DNA from 4 places in the Carboxylicivirga agarovorans genome. Region 4 is predicted to be linked to each of the others. Evidence: riboswitches for the same ligand, from Rfam matches in the RefSeq annotation. Region 4 holds a riboswitch; each other region holds the start of a gene.
What was found. Region 4 has a riboswitch for cobalamin ahead of ACRD69_RS22425 (precorrin-2 dehydrogenase/sirohydrochlorin ferrochelatase family protein). Riboswitches for the same ligand answer to the same signal wherever they lie in the genome.
Positions count from the first base shown of each region.

Region 1: it holds a riboswitch for cobalamin, as region 4 does, so the genes downstream of both, ACRD69_RS06015 (TonB-dependent receptor) here and ACRD69_RS22425 (precorrin-2 dehydrogenase/sirohydrochlorin ferrochelatase family protein) in region 4, are expected to answer to the same signal.
Region 2: it holds a riboswitch for cobalamin, as region 4 does, so the genes downstream of both, ACRD69_RS09700 (ABC transporter substrate-binding protein) here and ACRD69_RS22425 (precorrin-2 dehydrogenase/sirohydrochlorin ferrochelatase family protein) in region 4, are expected to answer to the same signal.
Region 3: it holds a riboswitch for cobalamin, as region 4 does, so the genes downstream of both, ACRD69_RS16320 (TonB-dependent receptor plug domain-containing protein) here and ACRD69_RS22425 (precorrin-2 dehydrogenase/sirohydrochlorin ferrochelatase family protein) in region 4, are expected to answer to the same signal.

Region 1 is NZ_JBNGPA010000004.1:11,530-14,682, reverse strand. Features, by position in the region: gene ACRD69_RS06015 (TonB-dependent receptor) at 1-2,052, opposite strand, end outside; cobalamin riboswitch at 2,159-2,360, opposite strand; gene ACRD69_RS06010 (L-threonylcarbamoyladenylate synthase) at 2,526-3,089, shown strand; gene ACRD69_RS06005 (acyl-CoA thioesterase) at 3,094-3,153, shown strand, end outside.
Region 2 is NZ_JBNGPA010000007.1:46,853-50,005, reverse strand. Features, by position in the region: gene ACRD69_RS09705 (dipeptidyl-peptidase 3 family protein) at 1-1,647, shown strand, start outside; cobalamin riboswitch at 1,652-1,852, shown strand; gene ACRD69_RS09700 (ABC transporter substrate-binding protein) at 1,878-3,023, shown strand; gene ACRD69_RS09695 (iron chelate uptake ABC transporter family permease subunit) at 3,023-3,153, shown strand, end outside.
Region 3 is NZ_JBNGPA010000017.1:127,571-130,723, reverse strand. Features, by position in the region: gene ACRD69_RS16330 (FixH family protein) at 1-439, shown strand, start outside; gene ACRD69_RS16325 (sulfite exporter TauE/SafE family protein) at 447-1,148, shown strand; cobalamin riboswitch at 1,781-1,993, shown strand; gene ACRD69_RS16320 (TonB-dependent receptor plug domain-containing protein) at 2,087-3,153, shown strand, end outside.
Region 4 is NZ_JBNGPA010000040.1:8,892-12,044, forward strand. Features, by position in the region: gene ACRD69_RS22420 (NAD-dependent epimerase/dehydratase family protein) at 1-539, shown strand, start outside; cobalamin riboswitch at 661-862, shown strand; gene ACRD69_RS22425 (precorrin-2 dehydrogenase/sirohydrochlorin ferrochelatase family protein) at 1,143-1,742, shown strand; gene cobA (uroporphyrinogen-III C-methyltransferase) at 1,739-2,518, shown strand; gene ACRD69_RS22435 (sirohydrochlorin chelatase) at 2,511-3,153, shown strand, end outside.

The sequences.
Region 1 (3,153 bases), on a different contig from region 4:
AGGGGCGTTCCGAAGGGTGTTCCCTTCTTTTGCTGAACCATCGGAATAAGGGTTGTCAGCAAATTCCTGATACTCTGCCTTGTTAAAACTGTATCCGGCATTGATAAACAGTCCCACTGCAGGACGAGCAATTGCATCTAATTCAAAACCTTTGGAGTCAACTTTGCCAACCTGTCCGTAAATTCGATGTTGATTCTCATCATTTGTTCTGCCCAGGTATTCAACTATGTTTTCCTTCTGTATATAGTAGAAACTACCGTTTACGCTTATTATATTTCCTAATTCCCACTTGAATCCAGCTTCAGCCTGATAGCCTTTTTCAGGTTCATAGAGTTCTTCTCCATCTTCCGGATAGAATTGCTCTCCTTCGGTATCCAGATAGATGTATGATTCATTGTAAGTAGTGCGTAAAGGGCGGAAGAAACTAGATGCAGATGCATATATGGATAGATCTTCATTAGGGAGATACACTAAGCCTGACCGGTACGAAAAGGCTTTATTGGTGATTGATTTCTCTGGTTTTTCCGGATCAAATTCATAATCGAGGCCATTTGTAATACCAGCGTCTCTTCGGGCATATCTGTAGTAATCGAAGCGCCCGGCAATCATGAACTTAAGTCGGTCTGAAATGTCCATTAAATCCTGAAAATACAATCCATGGGATTGATCATCCATTACTGCTGCAGCCGAGAATTGAGTTTTTAAATAGCCATGGTTAAGGATTGGATCTGATACCGCCATTTTAGCATATAAACCTTGTCCGTAAACATCGTATGACGAGTCATAAATCAAATCAGGGTTGTTTTCAACATCCCCTAAACCCGGAAGGTTGTATCCCTTATAGCTTATTCTGTCAACATACAAAAAAGAGTATCCGGCCACTACATTGTGCTTTATCGAACCGGTAGTAAACTGATTATAATAGTCGGCATTGTACTGGTATGTTTTGGTTTTATGTGAAAAGCGCAGAGGGAATGTTCGCTGCAGGCTGTCTATACAAATGTACTTTTTGCTATCTCCGTTCTTATAGTAATGGTCGTAAATAGCATTATCAGAACTCAGGTAACTTAGTGATTCAGTTGAGAAATAATCAATATCATCATTGTTGTATGATATGCTGTTGATCAACTTACTTTTTGAGTTAAAAGCATGCTCCCAGGATGCAGCAATATTACTGTTGGTGTGTTTTAGAAAGTCGGCAGGGTCATTATACCGTTGCTCACGCCTGAAGCCTGCAGGCAGGTCACCAATAGCGTATACCTGTTTACCTGAATTGGTTTCAAATACGTTTTGTGATAGTGCTGGTAATCCTGTTTCAGTTCCATAGAAGTCATCATTGGCACCGATCTTTAGCTTTATTACATCGCCATCCGATAACCGATAGTCAAAAGCCAGGTATACATTGGCGATTTCAGTATTATTATCACGCCAACCATCACTATCCGTAAAACCGGCATCAAAACGATAGTTTAGTTGTGAACCTAGTGCACCACCCGCTCCAATTTGCATCTGTTTATTATTCCAGGTGCCGTAGCTCAAACGAGCGTTATAGTTAGCCGTTGCGCTTGGTTGCCTTCGAACGATGTTAAGAATTCCACCCACTGCTGAGTGGCCATACATTACAGATGCAGGACCTTTTAGGTATTCGATGCTTTCAACGGCCGTAAGACTTGTAACAGGAGCACTGTTAGACCAGTTCATTCGTTCGTCGCGCATACCATCAACCATAATAACCGGACGTCCGAATCCTCTGAATGTAAAGGTTTGAAAACCTCCGTAATTAACCGATGATCTGACTCCTGTCGTGTAGCGCATGGCATCATTAATGTTGTTAATTCCCCTTATATCAATCATCTGCCTGCTAACGCTTGATGTTGCAATGGGAATGTGTTTGAGTGGAGCGATTGTTTTTAAGGCTGTCTGTTTTTTGGTGAATACCACATCGGCATCAATCTCAATTTCTTTGATCAGAAATGTATCCTGATCCATTGTTTGTGAAAATGCCAAATGGCATAAAAGTGCGAATATTGCACTGGTAACGATTTGTTTCATATGTATTTGTCTATTAAAAAAGTTCTTAACAGACAATATTCAACAGGGAAATAAAAATGTATGATACGCTAAAGCTATCAACCTGCTTTTATCCCGAAAGCAAAGAATACTGTCGCGCAAACAGGCAGGTCTTCTGGCTCACCCCATTCTGAAAAGCCTTCCCATTGAACATTGGTCAACAGTGGCATACAGATTTCAGAATACGAAGGGGCTTACAGCTGCGGGTACAGCTCCGGATTTACACCGGATTCCCTTTTCATTGCACTGGCCGGTTAAGCACAGCGCAAACCTAAATGCGGCGCAAAAGTAAATATTTTTTGTAAAGGAAAAAGGAATTATCGCCAAAATGTTCAATGATACTACAAATGTTTCAAACAAACCTAAGCGTAGTTCTTTTAATTCATATTGTCTATGTAGTCTTGTGCTTTTTCACTGTAGCCGCTTTTTCCTATCTTTCACCAAAATTTATTATTATGCACGACGACTTAAAACAGGCGCTCGAAGTATTAAGAAATGGCGGTGTTATTCTGTATCCTACCGATACTATCTGGGGAATAGGTTGTGATGCTACCAATGCAGAAGCGGTTGAACGTATTTACAAGCTAAAACAACGTTTAAACACAAAGGGCATGCTGGTTTTGTTAGATAATACTGCTAAACTTGGCGGCTACGTAAATGACATACCTGAAGTGGCTTATGATATGGCTGAGTTAACAACCAAACCATTAACTATCATATACGATGATGCCAAGAACCTGCCTTCTAACCTTTTGGGTGAAGATGGAAGCATAGGTATTCGTATCACCGAAGAAAAGTTCTCCAATCAGCTATGTGCTCGATTTAAAAAACCAATTGTGTCAACTTCTGCCAATATTAGTGGGGAATCATCACCGCTAAATTTTGGAGAAGTCAGTGATGTTATAAAAACAGGTGTAGATTACATTGTTAATTTTCGCCAGGAGGAAATAAATAATCCACAACCATCAAGTATTATCAAGCTGACAAAGGATGGTCAGGTGAAAATCATTCGCGAATAAACCTATGGAAGAAATTCAATTTAATCACCGTACCGCGGTTCAGGTTCGTTTCAACGATGTTGAC
Region 2 (3,153 bases), on a different contig from region 4:
CCTGAATTTGATGAAGATCAATTAAATAGATGGATTCAAAGGCTTAACCAACAGGAATTAAATCAAGTCGGGGAAAAGAGCGGAGAAGAGGTATTGGCTCAACTGGCAGAATTACTGTTTGATGAATTCTATATGTCAAAGCGGGTGTGCCAGGATGAAGATCAGGATCTGGTCATACATTCGGCTAACAACTTTTATAAAGACCTGACGCAGAATGAGGCTGAGAATTTCTATAAAGAGCAAATAGATAGAGCTGATGAAAAGCCCGTGTCGTATGGGTTGAACTCGCGATTGCTAAAGTTGGATGACCAGATAATGGAAGAAACCTGGAAAGTAGGTGGTAAGTACTCCGAAACAATACAGCGAATTTGTCATTGGTTAATAAAAGCATCTGAAGTTGCTGAAAACGATAAGCAAAAAGAAGTCATTGATCTGCTGTATCAGTTCTATCAAACCGGCGACCTGAAATTGTTTGACCAATACAGTATTGAATGGTTAAAAGAGCAAGGGGGAGAAGTTGATTTTATCAATGGTTTTATTGAAGTATATGGAGACCCGTTAGGATTTAAGGCCACATGGGAGAGTTTGGTGAACATTATCGATACGGAAGAAACCAAGAAAGCATCTGTAATTAGTGAAAATGCGCAATGGTTTGAGAATCACTCACCTGTTGCCGATAGTCACAAGAAAACAGAGGTGCAAGGTGTTTCAATGAAGGTTATTAATGCCATTATGCTTGGTGGCGATTGTTACCCTGCTTCTCCCTTGGGCATTAACTTACCCAATGCAGAATGGATTAGGGAATTGCATGGTTCCAAATCGGTGTCACTTCAAAATATCAGCCACTCATACGAAATGGCATCCCTCAGCTCCGGCGTAATTGAAGAGTTTGCCTATGATGAGGAGGAACTGGCTTTGCATAAAAAATATGGCGCCATTGCCGATAATCTGCATACGCATTTACATGAATGTGTCGGACATGGTTCAGGTAAGTTGGAGCCTGGGGTTCGTTCGGATGCACTAAAGGCATATGGCTCTGTAATAGAAGAGGCACGCGCAGATTTGTTTGGCTTGTATTTTATGGCCGATGAAAAAATGCTGGAACTGAACCTTGTGCCTCATATGGACGTAGCTAAGGCGCAATATAATTCTTATATCAGAAATGGTTTAATGGTTCAGATGGCACGTATTGGCATTGGAGCTAATGTTGAGCAAACCCACATGCGCAACCGTCAACTGGTTGGCAAATGGGTGATGCAACATGGTGCGGAGAGAAATGTTATTGAAAAAATGACAAAGAATGGTAAAAGCTATTTTGTCATTAATGATCATAAGCTATTGCGCCAATTATTCGGCCAGCTGCTCAAGGAGGTGCAACGCATTAAGTCACAGGGTGATTATTCTGCAGCCAAAGAATTGGTTGAGCGATACGGTGTAAAAGTGGACCCGCTTATTCATCGGGAGGTCAAAGAACGTTATAGCCAATTGAACGTGGCTCCTTACTCAGGATTTATAAATCCGAAACTGGAGCTTAAAACCGATGACGAAGGAAATATCATAAACGTTGAAGTTAGTTATTTAGAAAGCTTTCTGGAGCAAATGAGGCGTTATAATAAGGAATATTGCTTTGAGAATGCAGCTACGTGATGTTTTTTGAAGAATTAATTCCAATAAATAAACTATTTTTGCATCGTTATTTAAAAAGGGAATCAGGTGAAATGCCTGAGCTGTTCCCGCAGCCGTAATCTGTGCCTGAAGAGGAGCATTGTTTTTTTAACCACTGTTGCGCATGTAATGGGAAGGTAAAGCAATGAAAGAGAGCCGGAAAACCTGTTTGAATAACCACATTGATTCATAAGCTTTCGGGAGATAAAGAGATGATTAGATTTTCAACTATTGTATTTGCATTATTGCTGATTCTGGGCGCCTGCCAGACTAAACAGAAAGGAAACTCACCTGACACAACAGGGAATGAGCCTGATAGTGTTTTTCAACCTAAATACGCGAAAGGTTTTGAAATACGCTATTATAAAGATTATCGACAAATTGTATTGAATGATCCATGGGGCGATAGTACTAAAAACGAATCCATTGCTTTGTTTTATGAAGAGTCATTGAAAAGTGAACTTCAGAAAACCAATGACTATGTAATAGGCTATCCCGCCAAACAGTGGATAGCGCTATCTTCAACAATGGTAAATTATGCCGATAAGCTGAATGTGAAGTCAGGCATTAAAGGCGTTGCTGAGCCGCAATACATCTCCGATGATTATATTCAGGAAGGCATAAGCAATGGTAGTATAAAAAATGTTGGTATGGCTGTTGCGCCCGATGTGGAAGTAATGGTTGATCTGGAACCGGATTTTATGATGGTTTCACCATTTAAAGACAATCATTTTGCAGCAGTAACAAGTGCAGGTATTCCAGTGTTGACTAATGCGGATTATTTAGAACATACACCTCTTGGACGTGCTGAATGGATTGTTTTTATGGGTGAGCTTCTTGGCAGGGGTGAAATGTCAAAGCAGATATTTGAAGAAATAGAAACTGCTTACCTGGAAGTTAAAAAGAAGGTTGAGAATATAGATGCTAAACATACGGTCTTTACCGGGCACATTTACCAGGGAATCTGGTACTCACCTGCCGGAGAAAGCTATATGGCCAACTTCTTTAATGATGCCGGAACGGATTATATCTATAAAGAAACAAAAGGTACCGGATCTTTATCACTGGATTATGAAACCATTATTGATAAAGCAGAACATACAGATTGCTGGGTGTTAATCATTAATTACCCTGGTGAGCTGACTTATTCGGAGCTTGCTAAAATTGATGATCGTTATACTGACTTTGATGCCTATAAAAACAGAAATATGGTTGTTACCAATGCATCTAATTCACTGTATTTCGAAAAAGGTTTATTGCAACCACATATTGTATTAAGCGATTTGGTGCATGCCATTTATCCCGAAGTATTGGATGGCTATAAACCGCGTTATTTTCATAAACTAACAAAAGAATAATGGAGGAGCATCGCTATAAATGGATAATGGGTTTTGTATTACTGCTAAGCCTTATTATTGCTCTTTTTATGCTTAATATTGGAGTTGGTTCAGTTGCCATTCCATTCGATGACTTGATCAAGGTATTGAT
Region 3 (3,153 bases), on a different contig from region 4:
GTTTAATTGGGGACACGGAATAGTCCTTGTTATTGTATGTGGTGTTATTGGTTTTTTAAGTCTTGTATTTATTACAACACGAGAGCGCATTGATATGGTAACAGATGATTATTACCCAAAAGAGTTGAAATACGATAACCAGATTGAAAAGCAAAAAAACTATAATGCCTTAAGTCAAAAAGTTCAGGTTAACATTGATGGTGTTTTTGAGATTAGTTTCCCTGATAACATCGCAAATGCCGGCTCCATTAAAGGCATCGTGCATGTATACCGGCCATCGGATAAATCACTGGATATTGAGGAAGCAATAAAGCTGGATGAACATTATAAAATGCGTATTCCCTTAAGTAAGCTAAAAAGTGGTAAGTATGAGCTCATTATAGAATGGCAGGCCAATGGTCAGCCTTACCTCACCAAGCAAGATGTTTTTATAGACTAGTCGTATCATGAATATAATAGAAGGATTTATTTTTGGCTTTTTAGGGAGTTTGCATTGTGTTGGAATGTGTGGTCCTTTGGCTTTAGCATTGCCTCTGCCTACGCGTTCGAGCACCCAAAAGGCATTTGGCGCTTTATTGTATAATTTTGGCAGGGCATTCACCTATGGCATTTTAGGGCTGATATTCGGATTACTGGGAGCAGGACTAAAGTTATCGGGTATTCAGCAATGGGTATCAATTGCCTGTGGCGCGATTATGATATTGTCTGTCGTGTTGCCGGGTGTGATTAAAATGCCTAAAACGTCAAACAAAGTATCCAATTCCATTTATTCTACCTTAAAAAAGAAGATTGGCGATTCATTAAACCGCAAACGACTAAGTAATTTGCTTGTTATCGGCGTACTTAACGGCTTTCTGCCATGCGGTTTGGTCTATGTTGCAATTTCCAGGGCAGTAACCTCCAATACAATCAGCGACAGCGTCATTTTTATGGTGTTTTTTGGACTGGGAACACTTCCTTTGATGTTTGCAGTGGCTTATTTCGCTAACATCATTAAAAGCCGTTTTTTGCATCAGCTTCGCAAAGCTATGCCTGTTTTCATCATAATCCTCGGATTGCTGTTTATATTGCGTGGACTGAACCTGGGTATTCCTTATATCAGTCCGGAGTTCAAGGAAGAAACACAGGAAGTAAAATGTTGTCATTAGATAGTTTATAGGTTTATAAGTCGATGAGTTTATTGGTAGAACTGATAAATTGTCGAACTGATTAACTGTTGAACTGATAAACTAATAAACTGTCGAACTGTCGAACTGTCGAACTGATAAATTGATTAAGAACTTCGATGTAATTAAGCCACGCTCTTGTGGTGATCCGGGTACACGGATTATTCCTTTGGAATGAGATAAGCAAGCTGCAAATAGCAGGCTGCAGGCCTGCCACATCATAGCCCGGGGCAAAGCTTAGCGACGTGCCGGGGTTAGCAATACAAATGAAAGACCGGTGCCTCAGCAATTGCTCTTCAAAGCACTAATATGCCTTGCACCGGCATAGCCAATGCCCGATCATGATTAAATTTTATGTGATATGTTGAATTGATGAACTGAGGATTCCTATAGCTATCGTGAGATTAATTGTAGTATAGTTTATTAGTTTAAAAGTTGATGAGTTGAATGTTCAATTCAGTAATTTATCTGCCTGCCTATTGAGCAGCGGATCTAAGCGTCTGACAGTCCAATTGTCTAAGGTGTAATAGTCTAATATCTAAAAGCCTATTAACAATCAGTCTAAAGAGTCAAACTTTTCTTTGAAAAACATTTTTTACCTCGTCCAATTGCATTAGTTTTGCACTCGATTTGGTTCACAAGGCATTTACCGATGCCAGGTGATGAAAAGGGAATGCCGTGAAAGTCGGCAACAGTATCCGCTGCTGTAAGTTCCGTCCGGGTTTAACCGGAATAAAAGCTGTAATCAACAATGCCACTGTTCAGGGGAACGGGAAGGCGATTATGGTGGAACGAGTCAGAAGACCTGCCAGATAAAATTCAATTGTTCGCGTCATTCGGAATAAATGCAGGACGATACATATTTCATTGTATTCTCTATCCGTTTTGTCAGAGCAGTTATAATAACCTGAATATTTGAAATGAGGTTTAAACTGTTGATATTGTTTGTGGTGTTATCATTGCCTGTGATGGCCGATGATGAGGTGCGTGATTCCGTTAAAGTGCAGGAGGTTGAGATTACCGCTTCGCGATTGGCTCATTTCGCTGTCACAGAAAAAATGGAGGTCGTTGATACTTTGGCAATTGAACGTTATGCTACCCAATCTTTAGGTATGCTTTTACAAAAGACATCATTGATCAATATTCAATCGAACGGTGGTGTTGGGGCTCTGACAACCGCCAGTCTGCGAGGGGCATCATCGAACCAAACTTTGGTAACATGGAATGGTTTACCGGTTAACTCCTTAACTACAGGAAGCGCTGATCTTTCAACTGTTTCAGTTGGTGGATTTAATGATGTCAGAATTACCTATGGAGCATCAGGTTCACTTTATGGAAGTGGTACAATGGGAGGAGCCATTGAACTCTCTAGTCAGCCACAATGGGGTCAGGGAGTGTCCGGAAGAGTAAGAGGGGAAATTGGCAGTTTCTCAAGCTATAAAGGCAATCTTCTGCTTAATGCATCTGGTCACAATCTGTCTTATAACGGACAATTCTTCTATCACGATGCCAAAAATGACTTTAAGTATATTGATGAATTTGACCATGGTAAGCCAGAGGAAACTTTGGATCATAATGAAAATACGGTATTAGGAACAATACACAATTTATATTGGAAAGCAGGTAAAAACCTGTTTGATTTTGGTGCCTGGTACCAGGTGAAAGAGAAGAACCTTCCTGGATTAATGGGGGTTGGACCACCGGTAAGCCATCAGACACAAAAAGATTCAACCCTGAAGGCTTATGCTGGCTGGAAGCGGTTGATAGGCAATTTTCGTTTAGATGCACAAACATCATATTCATTTGACTTTTTGCGTTATACCGATAAAGAACGAGCTGACAGTGAATCGTACAAGATCTATTCAGAGATAACAGCCAAGCGATGGTTATCTGATGTGAGCACGCGTTGGTATTTGCAACAAAATTTAAGCCTTGATGTCAATGGCCGGTATAGTTATTTAAAAGCGATTACCTCCAATTATGCTGA
Region 4 (3,153 bases):
AAAAAGAAGCATGGTCCATCAGTGAAAAGCAGAGTAGCTGGGATTTGGTCGTTGTAAATCCTAGTTTAGTGCTGGGACCTGCTGTCAATCCACTGGCTGTTACCTCTGAAAGTTTTCGTCTTGTCAGGCAAATGGGCGACGGAACAATGAAGGCCGGGGTGCCTATGATGGGTTGGGGTGTTATTGATGTGCGTGACCTTGCGGATATTCATTATCAGGCTGGTTTTGTGCCTGGTGCTGGTGGAAGATATATTGCATCAGGACATAATACCACGTATTTTGAGTTGGTTAGGGCGCTGCACAATAAGTTTGGAGAGAATTATCCACTTCCGAAAAAGGAACTTCCCAAATGGCTGATATGGTTAATCGGACCAATGCTTAATAAGGCCTTAACACGTCGTTTCGTAACAAGAAACATCGGCTATAAATGGAAAGGCGATAATTCGAAAAGTATCAGGGAACTGCATGCTGCCTACCGACCGCTATCAGAAACGATGATCGATATGTTTCAGCAGTTAATTGATAATAAAATCATATGATCAGATATAAACTACCCACTATTTCAGATGGGTAGTTTTTTTTTAGATCCTCATTAAGGTCAAATATTTTGTACTAAAATTCAACTGATAGTATTTTTAGATAGAATTATAATATTACATTTGTCGTCAAATTAATGGTGAGTCAGAGTCAACCTATTCGGACTTTGACGGAAAGAGGGAATCCGGTGTGAATCCGGGACTGTACCCGCAGCTGTAAGCTCTTTTAACTCCATTGCATAAGGTCACTTTTCGCCTGCTGGCGAATGGGAAGGCGCAATAAGGAGGGAGTAAGTCAGAAAACCTGCCATAGTAAATTAAATATTAATCAAAGCTTTCGGGTTTAAAAGTTTGATACATGAATAAAAAGCAATTCCATATATAGAGCCATAAATGGTTAGTGTCAACAGGCATTGGCGTGTTGTTTGTGCTCCCTGGTGAGCATGATACCGGCCTGTATGCTTATTTGATACTGAATGCTTTTTTGTGCATTGTACTTTCATGCCGGAGCGTTTAATTACGCTATGAAAAAACACTTACTCTTATCCTCACATCAGGATTGCACGCATTGGGCTATTAATGGTTTAAACATCGTAATGGCTTAGTATGCAGTTCTATCCGATTCATATTAATATAAAAGATAGGAACTGTTTAGTTGTTGGTGGCGGTAAAGTCGCTCAACGAAAAGTGAATAAACTCCTTGCAGCCGGTGCTGCCGTAACTGTTATTTCCAAAGATTTAACACCGGCTTTGCAAGAGTTGGTTGATACTAACAGGATCAATAAATTGAGGCGATCTTATGAAAAGAATGATATCGCCGGATTTTTCCTGGTATTTGCCGCTACCAACGACAAAACAACCAATCAGCTTGTAGTATCAGATGCGCAAGAACATGGTGTATTGGCCAATAGTGCTGATGGCGCTGATAAAGGTGATTTTATTATTCCAGCCAGCTGTCGGGTCGGGCATTTAAATGTAGGCATCAGTACAGAAGGTAATTCTCCCGCATTATCTGCGTGTCTGCGTAAATACCTTATGGCTAAATTATCATGCATAACGACCGATTCAGTGGCCTTGATCGCTGAGAAACGTCAACAAATGCTGGCATCTGGTCATCCAAAGCATGAGGCCGAAATGAAGGCCTTGATCGATGAGCTGATCAGTCAAATTGAAAACAACAACGTTAACCTTAATTCAATAAAATGAATCCTGAATATGGTAAAGTATGGCTGGTAGGTGCCGGCCCCGGTGATGCCGATTTAATAAGTGTCAAAGCCCTTAAACTGCTTCAAAAGGCCGATGTGGTGCTTTACGACTACCTGGTAAATACGGAGCTGCTGGACTATTGTTCCGCTAATTGTGAACGCTTGTACGTAGGCAAAAAGAAAGATAAGCACACGTATCCCCAGGAAGAATTGAATCAATTGCTGGTGAAATATGCCAATAAAGGTAAAACCATTGTGCGCCTTAAAGGAGGCGACCCTTTTGTGTTTGGCAGGGGTGTGGAAGAAATTGTAACGCTTATCAATCATGGTATCGATTACGAGGTGGTTCCCGGTATTACTTCAGGCGTTGCAGTTCCGGCCTATATGGGTATTCCCGTCACAGCCCGTCACGTTGCATCTTCTGTAACCTTTGTAACCGGTCATCCTGCTAAAGGTAAAAGCTCAGTGGACTGGCAGGCACTTGCAAAAGCATCAGATACACTGGTGGTCTATATGGGGGTAAGCAATGCCGGTAGAATCGCCAATGCATTAATAAGTGGAGGTAAAAACGAGGATACCCCCGTGGCTTTAATAAGGTGGGGTACCTACCCGCAGCAAGAGATGCTGACAGCCACACTCAGTACCATTAAGCGAGCAATGGAAGATAAAGGCTTTTCACCTCCGGCTCTAATGGTCATTGGTGAAGTGGTTAGCTTTTCCAAACAGCTTAAACCCATTATTCAATCTGTTAAACATCAAGAACTGGCATATGTCTGAAAAAGGAGTTTTAATTTGTGGTCATGGTACACGTGTAAAGAGAGGTGAAGAAGCCTTTTTGAAATATACCAAACAAGTAGCGGCATTATTGCCGGAGTATGAAGTGGAAGCCGGTTTTCTGGAATTATCAGCGCCCGATTTTGAAGAAGGTGTGAAGCGCCTGGCACAAAGGGGTGTAAAAGAAATAGTGGCCGTTCCCGTGTTTTTGTTTACAGGCTTGCATATTCAAAAGGATATACCATGTATGTTGTATCAACTTCAGGCTAAATACAAGGTAAGCATTAAGATGGCACATTATATTGGCGATTGCGAGGAGATGATACACCTGTCGAATGACCTGATCGGAAAAGCACTGGGTGACCGGCAGGTCGATCCTGAAGAGACCTTATACTTTGGTTTGGGTGTCGGAGCATCTAAAATAGCGGCCAATGGTGACCTTGCTCGCTTAACCCGAATGGTACAGGAATCCAATAAATATGCCTTTGCCATTAATGGTTTTTGTAGTCGCATGACCTACCCGTCGGTGGCTGAAGCCTTGTCTGTTTGTAGTCAATTACCTTACAAAAATATCGTGGTGGTGCCTTATGTGTTCTTTCCGGGTGTGTACATGGATAAGGCACAGGTATTATTTGATG